Regions from separate parts of the Pectobacterium aroidearum genome, predicted to be linked through region 3. Evidence: predicted binding sites of a transcription regulator. Region 3 holds the regulator's gene; each other region holds the start of a gene.

Region 1 (3,284 bases), 2.4 Mb from region 3:
GCCAGCGGAGAAACGCCAGTGTCGTCGTTGTTGAGGTGGTTGCCGCTTCTGTCAGCGTGAGTGTCAACGCTCCATACCATACCACCCAGACGAGTATAAACGTCCAGATCTGGCAGCACTGGGTAGCTCAGTTTAGCAGCCAGTTGGATGCCCTGTGCTTTCAAGCTCGCGCTGTCTGCTGCGTTAGAAGTAGAACCTGCATACTTCATGCGGCCCAGCCAGTCGTAGCCCAGTTCAAAACCCAGGTACGGGTTGGCTTGATAACCAACAAATGCACCAGCGCCTAACTTGCTTTTGATTGGGTTGTTGTTGACACCGGTGTAACCATTTCCGTAGAAACCAGTATCGTGGAATTGAGACACACCCAGTTTACCACCGGTGTACCAGGTATTGTCTTTAGGAGCTGCTTGCGCGATAGTCGCGAAGCTAGCCAGTGCCACTGCAACTGCGATAGCTGTTTTTTTCATTTTACGCCTCATTATCATCCAAATCGGTAATTAACCTGATGGGCTAATAAACCTTTGGTTAAAATCCTTTGGTTGGAGACTTTGCCCTTATTTATGACTTACTGTCAGTCAACTGACGTTATAAAAGAGCAACTCCAGCGAGTTAAAGTCTACAACGTGATGAGAAAGTTACAAGTATGATGTGATTTGCGTCATAAGAAAACCGCACGATTCATACATACTTGCTAACAAATAGTAGATGCTTTTGACAGATCTTACGCCTTTTAGCTGTGCTAAATACACGTCAAAAGCCCGCAGAATACCGCTCTGCGGCGATCTGTACAGTAGATAACCAGATAGAGCTGAGAAAATTCTTAATTTACTTAATGATACAATGTCGAATGAATTTTAAGGCTGGGAAATAGTCTATAGGCGTCACCGCCAGTGCTTTCTGGTCGCATAATAAAGCCGTACGTATTTCCTGCCTGGGCTGCGTGCCGTAGCCGAACTTTCTCTTCTTCCGTTAATTCGTGCGGTAACCAGCACAACACCGCGCTGTAATTTCCTGTCAGCAATGCTCTCTCCATTGCATCAACCGTGAACAACGGATTGATGTGGTGGAGTTGTACCATTTTATCCAGCGGTAACCCAGATTGCTGTACCCAGGGGCGGCTCAATTTTTGCTGAGGAGAAAGCCATAGCAGCCAACGAGATTGCGTACCTAACTGCTGTAAAAGCGGTAATAGCAGGTGTGTGACTATGGGCTGATCGGCGTTGTACACGATTTCGCTGATAATTCCGCCCGCGCTGATCGAGGTTTCCGCAGTATGCTGATTTGCAGAAAACGATGACGACTGAACGTTGTGAGAGCTGATTGATTGCGTACGCATAATGAGTGCTACCCATAGTGTTACTGTATGGGTATACAGTATCTGCTGTGTGCGTGAAAATCAACCTGATTTTTTTGAAAGCGCTTCGCATATTCCTTATGCAAGAGACAGTAAACACATTTACTGTTTGAAGCCGCATCGGGGCTGTGCTTAATTATTTGTTCCTGCTACAGATATTTTTAATTGTTCAGGAAGAGATCATTTCAATACTAAGGATTATGGCAATGAAGCAATTATGCAAAAAAAGGATTTTGCAATCTCAGCATTCTTTTTCATCTTTGGGGGATATCACTTCACGTTCCCAATTTGGTGGCTACAGCATCGCAGCAAATAAAACGATTTTTGGACTGGTCTCGGAAGGGGAACTTTATCTGCGTGCCAGTAAGAAAGATGAAAGATATTTTCAGCAGCGCGATATGCCTCATCTGATTTATACCAAACGCGGAATGCCGTTACCGCTGAACTACTTCCTTGTCGATGAAGCATTATGGCAAGAACCGCAAACGCTATTATATTTTGCCCGACTGGCGTTGACCGGTGCGCAGCATGATCAGGCCCTCAAATGTACGAGCGGGCGTTTAAAAGATCTCCCGAATCTTAACCACGATATTGAACGACTACTGTGGAAAGCGGGGATAAGGAATGTGGATGAATTACAGCATTATGGCGCTAAAAATAGCTATCTCGAGTTGAGGAAGGTTCGCGCTAATCTGAGTGTTAACGTGCTGTTGGCGCTTGCTGGCGCCATCTGTGGCACGCATCAGGAGGCACTCCCTCGCGGTATCCGCAACGAACTGCTGGAGTGGTATAAAAATAATGCTGTCTCTAAAGGATCAAAGCACTAAGAAATACGCTTTATTCTCACTGTCTCATCATGTCATTTTTGAGCTGTACGAGTTCAGGAAGAAGGCCGAGCAGTAGACCGATTTGCTGAATAATCAATGATTCTTTACTGTCTGACTCAGGCGAAAGGGATTGAATGCTGGCGGTAATAGTTTTCAATCCCTGATTGATGCGTGAGCTTTCCTCTTCGCTACAGTGTAGCGCGTCATCAACATGACACACGGCATCATCCAGCAATTGCAGCGTTTCCGATGAGGTAATTTTCCCACGGTGCGCGCCGAGCGTTGATATATAGCTTAACAGCGTATGATTCAGGCACATGAAGCGAAATGCACTGTCCAGCTTATTTCTGGTCGCGTGAGGTTCTGAAGACATATTAGACACGACAGATGCCAGCTCTGCATCACAGTTATGCGCATCTCGGCGGGCAATGCGATAAGGCAGGCTATTATCTTTCCCCTGATGATATTGCACCATAATCGCATCAAGATAACGGCAGTTGGCGTCCAGAGTCTTATTGATAACGGTGGGCAGACCGCGAAAGCGCCAGTCCGGCCAGATAAAGCTCACCGCAGCCCACGCGATGGCGCACCCCAACAAGGTATCGATAATACGTGGCACCGCGACTTCAAAGCCCTCGCCCAATAGATTGAAACAGAGCAGGACAAGCAGCGTAATAAACATGGTTGCGTGCGCGTACTGCACGTTGCGAAAGGCGAAGAACAGTACGCCACTAATGACGATGAGCGTGAGCTGCCCTTCCAGCGATGGGACGAAATACAAAATGGGCAAGCCGAGTAAAATACCGGTCAATGTGCCAATAATCCTCAACGTCAGCCGTCGCCGGGTGGCGTTATAGTTTGGCTGGCAAACAAACAGGCTGGTCAGCAGGATCCAGTAACCGTGTTGCAAACCCGTTATCTGAATCAACGCGTAGCCGCTACAGAGGAGTACGGACATGCGGATAGCATGACGAAACAGCGCTGACTGGGGCGTCAGGTGGCGACTAATACGTAAGCGGATGTCGCTCCAACCCGTTATTTTGTCGTCTGCCAGCGTGTTTTCCGGGTTATTTTCTTGCTCGATGGCCTGTTCGGATTCGATA
Region 2 (3,284 bases), 1.7 Mb from region 3:
CCTTATTCAGAATGTCATCCAGTGAGCTTGTTTGCGCGAAGTTACAGGAGTAAATATCTTCATAGCCGCCGTCTAATGGGTGAGCATGGACGTCATTAATCCCCGGCATTGCCATGCTGTCCTCAAGATCAACCACCTGTGTTTTCGGACCGATAAATTCCGCGGCCTGTGCATTTGAACCGATGAAAACGTAACGACCATCGCGTACCGCGACGGCTTCTGCCCACGGCTGGCCTTGATTAACGGTGTAGATATTGCCGTTACGTAACACTAAATCGGCAGCCGTTGCCGTTTCTGCTGCGATGAGTGTCGGTGAGGCAAAAAGCAAACCAGAGACGGTTATAGCAAGTGCTGCGAGCCTGAAAGATGCGTTGCCAGAATGGGATGAGGATGTCTTGCTGTCGAGGATGTGGGATAGCTTTTTGTTATCGGCGCGAAGCGCACTATTTTTTGCCATACGTTATATCTCCATATATAGCGTTTATACCCCGTTGATGGGGCGTTGCTATTTTTTAGTAGCGATGGAGAAATAACTGTACAGATTGTGCTCTGCTTATCTCGATGAGCACTAAACGCACATCGGGTGATAATTTCTTTAGTTGATTGTTTACCGGTGCCTTTTCTGCACGCCGAAAAAATAAAAAACCCCGATAAATCGGGGTCTTACTATTATTTTTGATCAACGACGTTGATAGACGAATAACTCTTAGAACGGGATATCGTCGTCGAAATCCATTGGCGGTTCGTTGCTTTGCGCTGGAGCGCTGTTTTGGGCTGGGCGCTGCTGAGCTTGTGCGCCGCCGCTGAACTGGTTGCCGCCCTGTGGTTGCTGAGGTTGTCCCCAACCGCCTTGCTGCTGGCCGCCACCTGCTGGTGCGCCGCCGCCCTGACGTCCGCCTAACATCTGCATGGTGCCGCCGACGTTAACGACGACTTCGGTGGTGTAGCGCTCTACGCCAGCCTGATCGGCCCATTTACGGGTTTGCAGTGCGCCTTCGATGTAAACTTGAGAGCCTTTGCGCAGATATTCGCCCGCGACTTCAGCCAGTTTGCCGAACAGCACCACGCGGTGCCACTCGGTCTTCTCTTTCTGTTCGCCGGTCTGTTTATCACGCCAGGATTCGGAAGTTGCCAGTGTGATGTTGGCAACTGCACCACCATTCGGCATATAGCGGACTTCCGGGTCTTGACCCAGATTCCCGACAAGAATCACTTTATTAACGCCTCTGCTGGCCATGCTCGTCTCTCCTGATGAATCGGTAGATTTATTTTCTAAGTCTAAACGATCAATCTTACCATGTGGAAAACTCTCTGTCATACCTGCGAAATAGCTTCAGAAATGAAAGTAAAATTTGCAGCGTTTGCAAGGTAAAGGGGTTTAATACTGGATATCCATTCAGTTTTTTTTGTGCCATAATTGCTCGTTTCGTACCGGTTCTCTCCCTTCGAGAGGCGATGACAAACCGTTTTTATTCCGGGAAGTGTGTGAATGGATAAGATCGAAGTTCGTGGTGCTCGTACCCATAATCTCAAGAATATCAACCTGATAATCCCTCGTGACAAGCTGATCGTGATCACCGGTTTGTCGGGTTCGGGTAAGTCATCGCTGGCGTTTGACACGCTGTATGCCGAAGGGCAGCGGCGCTATGTGGAATCCCTCTCTGCTTACGCCCGTCAGTTTTTGTCGCTGATGGAAAAACCGGACGTCGATCATATAGAAGGGCTATCGCCCGCCATCTCTATCGAACAGAAATCCACCTCGCATAACCCGCGTTCTACGGTCGGGACGATTACCGAAATTCATGACTACCTGCGTTTGCTGTTTGCACGCGTAGGTGAGCCGCGCTGCCCAGAGCATGATGTGCCGCTGGATGCGCAGACGGTCAGCCAGATGGTGGACAACGTGCTGGCGCAGCCGGAAGGCAAACGCCTGATGCTGCTGGCGCCGATTGTGAAAGATCGCAAAGGTGAACACAGCAAAACGTTGGAAAACCTTGCTTCACAGGGTTACATCCGCGCCCGTATCGACGGGGAAGTGTGCGATCTGTCCGATCCGCCGAAGCTGGAATTGCAGAAAAAGCACACCATTGAAGTTGTCGTCGATCGCTTTAAAGTGCGTGACGATCTGGCGCAGCGATTGGCTGAGTCGTTTGAAACCGCGCTGGATCTCTCCGGCGGCAGCGTGGTGGTCGCGGACATGGACGATCCTACCCAGCCTGAACTGCTGTTCTCGGCGAACTTTGCCTGCCCGGTGTGCGGCTACAGCATGCACGAGCTGGAACCGCGCATGTTCTCGTTCAACAACCCAGCGGGCGCGTGCCCAAGCTGTGATGGTCTGGGCGTGCAGCAATTCTTTGATCCGGCTCGCGTGGTGCAAAACGCGGAGCTGTCGCTGGCGGGCGGCGCGATTCGCGGCTGGGATCGTCGTAACTTCTACTATTTCCAGATGCTGCGCTCACTGGCGGAGCATTACAAATTTGACGTCGATGCGCCGTTTGAAAGCCTGAGCGCCGCGGTGCAGAAAGTGATTCTGTACGGCTCTGGTAAAGAGAACGTCGAATTCAAATACATCAACGATCGCGGTGACACCTCGGTACGCCGCCATCCGTTCGAAGGCGTGCTGCACAACATGGAACGCCGTTATAAAGAGACGGAATCCACGGCGGTGCGCGAAGAACTGGCGAAATTCATCAGCAACCGTTCCTGCGCCAGCTGCGGCGGCACACGCCTGCGTGAAGAAGCGCGTAACGTATTTGTTGAGCAGACGACGCTGCCGCAGATTTCCGATATGAGCATCGGTCATGCGATGACGTTCTTCCAGAATATGAAGCTCAGCGGGCAGCGCGCTCAAATCGCCGAGAAAGTGCTGAAAGAGATTGGCGATCGACTGAAGTTTCTGGTGAATGTCGGGCTGAACTATTTGTCGCTTTCCCGCTCGGCGGAAACGCTGTCCGGCGGTGAGGCGCAGCGTATTCGTCTGGCAAGCCAGATCGGTGCCGGGCTGGTTGGCGTAATGTACGTACTGGATGAGCCGTCCATCGGCCTGCATCAGCGTGACAACGAGCGCCTGCTGGAAACGCTGATTCACCTGCGTAATCTGGGTAATACCGTCATTGTGGTAGAACATGATGAAGACGCGATTCGCGCTGCTGACCATGTGATTGATATCGGCCCCGGTGCGGGCGTGCATGGCGGCCAGATTGTCGCTGAAGGCACGATGGAAGAGATCATGGCGGTGCCGGATTCGCTGACGGGGCAGTTCCTCAGCGGTAAACGCAAGATCG
Region 3 (3,284 bases):
AGCGTTGTGGAAGCGCACGGGCTGTGTGGAGGCTGTCAGGAAGTGGCATCATGCAAGCAGCCGGATCATTGCGATCACGACCATACGGTTCCGATTAAAAAACGCTAGCGCTTATTGATGGGGCCTTCTGCCTGACAAGGTTTTTCTATATAAAAAAAACGATAGCCCTCAGGGCTATCGTTTTTTAGCATCACGTTCACTACCAGTGATATTTGTGATGCTCTTCCCAGTGTTTCACTTCTTTCTCTGCCGCTTCTTTTGCGTACCCGTAACGCTCCTGGATTCTCCCCACCAGTTGGTCACGCTTACCTTCGATGACCGTCAGATCGTCATCCGTTAATTTGCCCCATTGCTCTTTCGCTTTACCTTTAAACTGTTTCCAGTTACCGCTGGCTTGGTCTTTATTCATCAGAATCTCCGTACCTTAGGTGTATTGCGCATAAATGAATCGTCACTACCGACGTAGGCGTCAGTCAGTGTCAGATAAATTGTTCAGTAAGCAGAGTCATCATTCTGTGAACCATCACGGTGCTCTGCACCACTGCCCTTCCTCGATCTGCCAGGCTAACCTAAATGTGATGGCTAATGTTTAATGACTAAACGCTCAATCGAGATAAAAATGCTTACCTTGATAAAAATTATAGTCGAATATTTTACTTAAAATTAAAAATAAGGAATCTGTAACTAGCGAAGGCGCCAAGAAAGGAAAAATGACCGTAAAAGTAATGGAAAAACAGGCGGTAAGGGAGAGAAGAGAAAACACACGCGAAATGTAACGAAATATATACAACTAGCAGATTAACACGCGGGGCACTCACACATGAAGCAACTCACACATAAAGCGATTAACACAAAAACGTGATGCACTGACCCAGAAAGACGAGCAGTGCATCTCTATGACCGTTAGCTCCAGTCGCTGTTACGAATCACGCCAACCGCTAAGCCTTCTATCGAAAAGCTCTGCTGACGCAGGTCAACAACAATGGGGGCAAACTCTTCGTTTTCAGCGAGAAGGTGCACCATATTGCCCTGCTTTTTCAGGCGTTTTACCGTCACTTCATCGTCAATGCGCGCGACGACAATCTGACCATTGCGTACATCTTCCGTTTTATGCACGGCCAGTAAATCGCCATCCATAATACCGATATCTTTCATCGACATGCCGCTCACGCGCAGCAAAAAATCAGCGCTGGGTTTGAACATTGCAGGGTCAACCTGATAGTGACATTCGATATGTTCCTGCGCCAGCAGAGGCTCACCTGCGGCCACGCGACCAACCAGAGGAATACCCGTCTCTTCTTCCATCAGCAGACGAATACCTCGAGAAGCACCCGATACGATTTCAATCACACCTTTACGCGCCAGTGCTTTCAGATGTTCTTCAGCCGCATTGGGAGAGCGAAACCCCAGCTGTTGAGCAATTTCCGCGCGCGTTGGCGGCATTCCGGTCTGCGCAATGTGATCGCGGATCAGGTCATAAACCTGCTGCTGCCTTGCTGTTAATACTTTCATTCCGCCCCCTGGTTGTTTATACAGTCTTGCTGTGAGTATATACAGGTACGCCACAATTGGGAATGGAGATATAGGCAAAGCCTCTGACTTTTATTCATTTATGCGTGCCGTCAGGCAAAATGTTGCCAGAGAATGCTACCCCACACGACAGCCGCTAACACGATGGCAACAAAAACAGCCGCCGACCCGATATCTTTCGCCCGACCGGATAATTCGTGATGCTCAAGGCCAATACGATCGACAACCGCTTCAATGGCGCTGTTAGCCAGCTCAAAAAGCATAATCAATACCACAGACCCGATCAGCAGCAGCTTTTCGACCAGCGTAACCGGCAGCAGACACGCAATAATCACGCCGACAATCGTCAATATTGTTTCCTGACGAAATGCCGCCTCATGTTGCCAAGCCTGCTTCAGCCCCTTAAGGGAATAACCGGTCGCCTTAATAATCCGGGTCATCCCCGTTGCTTTATTCATTTATCCTCCATTCTTTACGTAAAATAGTTCGCATTTTAACGCGCTTACGTTGTCTCACCACCACAGATTTCCGACGCAGTTTCTGGTATCCTTGCGGCGCATTGCTAACAAGAGGCTCCAAGTTGTTATGTCAGGTTGGCGTAAAATTTACTATAAATTATTGAATCTCCCACTAAAACTGCTGGTTAAAAGTAAAGTTATTCCCGCAGATCCCGTGGTCGAGTTGGGGTTAGATCCCTCACGTCCTATACTCTATGTTCTGCCTTATAACTCTCAGGCGGATCTCTTGACGCTACGCGCGAAATGCCTGGCATTGGGGTTACCCGATCCCTCGCAATCGTTCGAATTCAACGGCGTCGAACTTCCCAGCCACGTCTTTATTAATGACGGGCCGCGCGTCTTCCGCTATTACGTTCCCAAGCAGAAATCCGTCAAGCTGTTCCACGACTATCTGGATCTGCATCGCGCCAATCCAGATTTAGACGTGCAGATGGTGCCGGTTTCCGTGATGTTTGGACGTTCTCCGGGTCGGGAAGGCCATTCTCAGGCTACACCACACCTGCGATTGCTCAACGGCATTGAGAAATTCTTCGCCGTCCTGTGGCTAGGGCGTGACAGTTTTGTTCGCTTCTCCAGCCCGGTGTCGCTGCGCTATATGGCGACCGAGCATGGCACTGACAAAACCATAGCCCACAAACTGGCGCGCGTCGCGCGTATGCACTTCTCCCGCCAGCGTTTGGCGGCAGTTGGCCCACGCTTGCCGGTACGTCAGGAACTGTTTAATAAGCTGCTGGATTCCAAAGCGATCAAGAAGGCCGTAGACGATGAGGCGCGCAGTAAGAAGATTTCCCATGAAAAAGCGCAGCAGAACGCCATTGCGTTGATGGAAGAAATCGCCGCCGACTTCTCCTACGAAGCCGTGCGTCTGTCGGATCGCGTCTTAAGCTGGACGTGGAACCGCCTTTATCAAGGGATCAACGTCCATAACGCCGAACGCGTTCGTCAGCTGGCACAGGATGGTCATGGTATTGTCTATGTGCCCTGCCACCGCAGCCATATGGACTATCTGCTGCTGTCCTACGTCCTATACCATCAGGGCCTAGTGCCGCCGCACATCGCCGCAGGCATCAATCTTAATTTCTGGCCAGCGGGTCCGATCTTCCGTCGCCTTGGCGCCTTCTTCATTCGTCGTACCTTCAAAGGCAATAAGCTGTATTCCACTATTTTCCGTGAGTATCTGGGTGAACTGTTTGCCCGTGGTTATTCGGTGGAATACTTCATGGAAGGCGGACGTTC

What was found. The regulator LexA, encoded in region 3, represses DNA repair genes until DNA is damaged. The targets are predictions, from matches to a motif close to TNCTGTATGTACATACAGNA.
Region 1: sulA (SOS-induced cell division inhibitor SulA) is a predicted target of LexA. The motif match lies at 1,358-1,377, and genes of this name have one in related genera.
Region 2: uvrA (excinuclease ABC subunit UvrA) is a predicted target of LexA. The motif match lies at 1,383-1,402, and genes of this name have one in related genera.

The regions. Positions count from the first base shown of each region.
Region 1 covers NZ_CP166097.1:2,063,447-2,066,730, forward strand. The annotation lists gene ompA (porin OmpA) at 1-467, opposite strand, end outside; gene sulA (SOS-induced cell division inhibitor SulA) at 830-1,336, opposite strand; gene AB8809_RS09535 (TfoX/Sxy family DNA transformation protein) at 1,561-2,181, shown strand; gene yccS (YccS family putative transporter) at 2,198-3,284, opposite strand, start outside.
Region 2 covers NZ_CP166097.1:869,389-872,672, forward strand. The annotation lists gene AB8809_RS03910 (amidohydrolase) at 1-457, opposite strand, end outside; gene ssb1 (single-stranded DNA-binding protein SSB1) at 707-1,237, opposite strand; gene uvrA (excinuclease ABC subunit UvrA) at 1,490-3,284, shown strand, end outside.
Region 3 covers NZ_CP166097.1:4,432,974-4,436,257, forward strand. The annotation lists gene zur (zinc uptake transcriptional repressor Zur) at 1-108, shown strand, start outside; gene AB8809_RS19950 (CsbD family protein) at 200-409, opposite strand; gene lexA (transcriptional repressor LexA) at 904-1,512, opposite strand; gene AB8809_RS19960 (diacylglycerol kinase) at 1,623-1,988, opposite strand; gene plsB (glycerol-3-phosphate 1-O-acyltransferase PlsB) at 2,116-3,284, shown strand, end outside.